Regions from separate parts of the Luteibacter sp. UNCMF366Tsu5.1 genome, predicted to be linked through region 2. Evidence: predicted binding sites of a transcription regulator. Region 2 holds the regulator's gene; the other holds the start of a gene.
What was found. The regulator FliA, encoded in region 2, starts transcription of late flagellar genes. The targets are predictions, from matches to a motif close to TAAAGTTTNNCNNNCNNNGGCCGATAA.
Positions count from the first base shown of each region.

Region 1: BT115_RS13065 (chemotaxis protein CheW) is a predicted target of FliA. The motif match lies at 891-917, and genes of this name have one in related genera.

Region 1 is NZ_FPIS01000002.1:882,261-884,459, forward strand. Features, by position in the region: gene BT115_RS13060 (chemotaxis protein CheA) at 1-847, shown strand, start outside; gene BT115_RS13065 (chemotaxis protein CheW) at 966-1,481, shown strand; gene BT115_RS13070 (methyl-accepting chemotaxis protein) at 1,552-2,199, shown strand, end outside.
Region 2 is NZ_FPIS01000001.1:1,522,320-1,524,518, forward strand. Features, by position in the region: gene BT115_RS06725 (protein phosphatase CheZ) at 1-303, opposite strand, end outside; gene cheY (chemotaxis response regulator CheY) at 313-714, opposite strand; gene BT115_RS06735 (RNA polymerase sigma factor FliA) at 774-1,505, opposite strand; gene BT115_RS06740 (P-loop NTPase) at 1,502-2,199, opposite strand, start outside.

The sequences.
Region 1 (2,199 bases), on a different contig from region 2:
CGGCGATCCGCTGGTCCATCTCGTCCGCAATGCCATCGATCATGGCCTAGAAGTACCGGCCAAGCGCCTTGCCGCCGGCAAGGGCGACACCGGCACGCTGCGCATGGAAGCCTTCCATCGCGGCGGTGCCATCGTGGTTGAAGTGGCGGACGACGGCGCCGGCCTGAATCGCGAGGCCATCGTCGCCAAGGCCGTGCAGCGCGGCATCATCGCCTCGGGCGACGGTATGTCCGACGACGCCGTGGCGGAACTGATCTTCGAGGCCGGCTTCTCCACGGCCGCCGCCACCACCGATCTTTCGGGGCGTGGCGTGGGGATGGACGTGGTCCGGCGCAACGTGATGGATCTCGGCGGCACCGTCGCCATCCGCAGCACGCATGGCAGCGGCACCACCTTCACGATCACGCTGCCACTCACTCTCGCCATCATCGACGGCCTTACGGCTGCGGTGGCGGAAGAAACCTACATCGTGCCGCTGGTTTCCATCGTGGAATCGGTGCAGGTGCAGCCCGACGGCGTCCGCAGCGTGGTCGGTGGCGGCGAGCTGTTCCGCTTCCGCGACCAGTGGTTGCCGATCGTCCGCCTGTTCGACGTGTTCGGCTGCCAGGGCAAGCGTCCCCCGGTGGACGAGGGCATCGTCATCGTGGTTGAGGGTGAGGGCACGCGCATCGGCCTGTTCGTGGACGAGTTGATCGGCCAGCAGCAGGCGGTGGTGAAGTCCCTGGAGGCCAACTATCGACGCGTGGCGGGCGTGTCCGGGGCGACGATTCTCGCCGACGGCTCCGTGGCGCTCATTGTCGACGTGGCCGGCCTCGTACGCATGCAGGCGCGCCGCAAGGCCGCCTGACGACAGATGTAAGGAAGCGCCGCAAGGCGCTTCATATTCCCCCTCAAGTCCCCACGGCCACGGCCGATACCCCTTGAGAAGGGGTCCCGGACCGCCACTGATCCGACGTGGGAACGACATGAACCAGCCATCCAGCACCAATACCGCCACGCCCGAAGAGGCTGCGCAGTACCTCACCATCAACCTCGGCAACGAGGAATACGGCATCGATATCCTTGCCGTTCGCGAAATCCGTGGTTGGACCGCGGTCACGCGCATCCCGCAGGCGCCGACTTACGTGCTCGGCGTGCTGAATCTCCGCGGCGCCATCGTCCCCGTGCTCGACCTGCGCCTGCGCTTCGGTCTGCCGCGCGAGGAATACACCGTCACCACCGTCTGCGTCATCGTCATGGTCGCCGGCCGCCAGTTCGGCGTGGTGGTCGATGCGGTGTCCGACGTGGTCGATGTCCTGCCTGGCGCGGTGCGTCCGGTGCCCGACATGGGGACCACGGTCGACACCGAGTATCTGAAGGGCCTGACCTCCGTGGGCGAGCGCATGGTGCTGCTCCTCGACGTGGATCGCCTCCTGCAGCCGCAGGACGCCCAGATGCTAGAAGCCGCCTTGGCCTCGTCGGATGTGAAGGCCGTCGCCTGAGCTGTCGAACGCCGATAGCCGCCAAACCCTCACTGGCTTGCCCTTGTCGCCCTTGCCGATTGGAATCGTGATGAAGAAGTTCAAGTTCAAGATCCCCGCCTTGACTGTCCGTGGCCGCCTGTACGGCGTCGTCGGCATGCTCTCCTTGATGCTCATTGGCGGCGCCGCCATCGGCCTGGGCGCGCTGCACTTCCAGAACGAAGGCATGCGCCGCATCTACGAGGAAGAAGTCGTCCCGGCGGAGATGCTCGCACGCATCAATCAGATGTCGCTGATGTCGTTCGTGGTGCTCGGCGAGGCTGCCGCCAAGGTGGGCAGCCCCGACCAGGTGAAGCAGAAGGTCGCCGAATTCCAGAAGTTCCAGGACGAGACGAACAAGGCCAAGGCCGAGTTCGTGAAGGTGCCGATGTCGGCCGACGTGAAGAAGCTCTACGACAAATGGCAGGCCACCAATAGCGACTATGATCAGGCCAAGTCGGACATGGTCGATGCGCTGAACGAGGGCGACCAGGGCGCATCCGACGTGCTCGAACTGCAGGTTCGTCCGTTGTTGATGGACCGCCAGTCTCATCTTGGTGCGTTGATCAAGATGAAGGGCGACGAGGCATCCAGCATCTATGCCGCGGAGTCCTCGCAGTACAAGATGGTCCGCGCGATCTGCATCGCTGCGTTGTCGATCGGCCTCGCGCTGTCGCTGCTGATCGCGGTGCTGGTCGTT
Region 2 (2,199 bases):
CAGCTTTTCGCTGAAATCGAGGGTGCGATGGGCAGCCTGGGCGCTCATCTCGAGCACGTCGCGCAGGTGCTTGCGCGCGTCGCTCATGTTGCCCGGCACACCATCGTGCGAGATGTCGGCGGCAAGCCGGCGCGCGGATTCGTGCAGGTCGCGGGCCAGGTGGCCCAGCGCCATGAAAAGGTGTTGTTCGCGGCTGCGCAGGAGGCGATCGAGGGCCTCCTCGACCGAGGCGGGATCGTTCGCATCCAGCAGCTCGCGCAGTTCGGGCGCCACGTCGTGGCCAGGGGAAATCACGGTGTTCATGGTCGTTCCTTAGCCCGCGGCCGCGGCGAGTCGTTCGAAGATCTTGTCGAGTTTTTCCTTCAGCGTGACCGCCGTGAAGGGCTTGACGACGTAGCCGTTCACGCCGCTCTGTGCTGCCGCGATGATCTGATCGCGGTTGTTCTCCGCCGTCACCATCAGCACGGGCATGGCTTTCAGGGCGGCGTCGGCGCGAATGGCGCGGAGCAGGTCGATGCCGGTCATGTTCGGCATGTTCCAGTCCGTGACCACCAGGTCGAACGGCTGCGCGCGCAGCATCGCCAGCGCGGCATTACCGTCTTCGGCTTCCTGGATCAGGGTGTTGGTGAAGCCAAGCTCCACCAGCAGATTCCTGACGATGCGTCGCATGGTGGAAAAATCGTCCACCACGAGAATCTTCATGTTCTTGTCCAAAACGTTCTCTCCGCCTTGCTACCGCGTGTTCTTTTTCGGCGACGTCACGAAAGGTGCCGTCACTGCTTGTCTTTCCAGCCCGACATGCGTGCGCGGAGTCGAATCAGGGCCTGACCATGGATCTGGCATACCCGCGATTCGCTCACTCCCAACACCGCACCGATTTCCTTCAGGTTGAGTTCTTCGTCGTAGTACAGCGACATGACCAGCTTCTCGCGCTCGGGCAATCCGTCGATGGACTGCGCCAGTGCGCCACGCAGACCTTCCTGCTCGAACGTACCTTCCGGACCGGCCGCGTCCGGGTCAACCACGTCGATCGCCGCGCCTTCGTCGCCCTCGGGCGCCGTCAGGCTCAACAACCGCGCGCTCGCCGCGTCCGCCAGGATCTGGTTGTATTCCATGGCGTCGATGCCCAGCCGCTTCATCACTTCCGCGTCTTCGGCGTCGCCACCCGTCTCGTTCTCGATCTGCCTCGTCACCTCCGCAACCTCGCGCAACTTCCGGTGGACGGAGCGCGGGGTCCAATCCGTCTTGCGCAGTTCGTCCAGCATGGCGCCACGTATGCGGATACCCGCATAGGTTTCGAAGCTGGCCGCGCGAGTCGGCGAGTAATTTCTTGCGGCCTCAAGCAGCCCGATCATCCCGGCCTGCATCAGGTCGTTTGCATCCACGCTCGGCGGCAGCCGGCCCATCAGGTGATAGGCAATTCGGCGCACCAGCGGCGCGTGGGTCTTTACCAGTTCATCCGCTGGGATGCGCGTGATTTCAAGGTATTCGGTCGCGACGCTCACAGTGGTAGCCCTCCCCCCTGATGGGACCGTTCGGCGAAGAAGCCAATACGGCCCTGTGCACGGGGTTCGGGTTCACCCCATGTATCGACCGACCTGGCCAAATTCTTGAATCCGACCGCCGACCGGCTGCTGGGCCAGGCATCGACCACCGCCGACTGGCGGCGGATCGCCTGGCGCAGGTACTCGTCGTGCGGAACCATGCCCATGAAATCCAAGGAAACATCGAGAAAACGATTGGTCACCCGGGACAGCTTCTCGAAGAGCTGGCGCCCCTCCTGGGCGTGGCGAACCATGTTCGCCACGATGCGGAAGCGGTTGACCGCGAACTCGCGGCTCATGACCTTGATCAGGGCGTAGGCATCGGTGAGCGAGGCCGGCTCGTCGCAGACCACCACCACCACCTCGTCCGATGCCGCGGCGAACATGGAGACACTGTCCGAGATGCCCGCCGCCGTATCGACGATCAGGTACTCCGGCGCCAGCGGGTATTCGTCGAACGCCCGGATCACCGCCGCGTGCTCGATGTTCGGCAGCTGCGCCATGCGACGCGCGCCCGACGTGGCAGGGATCACCTTGAGGCCGTGTGCGGCCTGCAGGATGAGGTCTTCGATGCCGCACTCCCCTTCCAGCATGTGACCCAGGTGCCGGGTCGGCTGCAAGCCGAGCAGGACGTCGACGTTCGCCATGGCGAGAT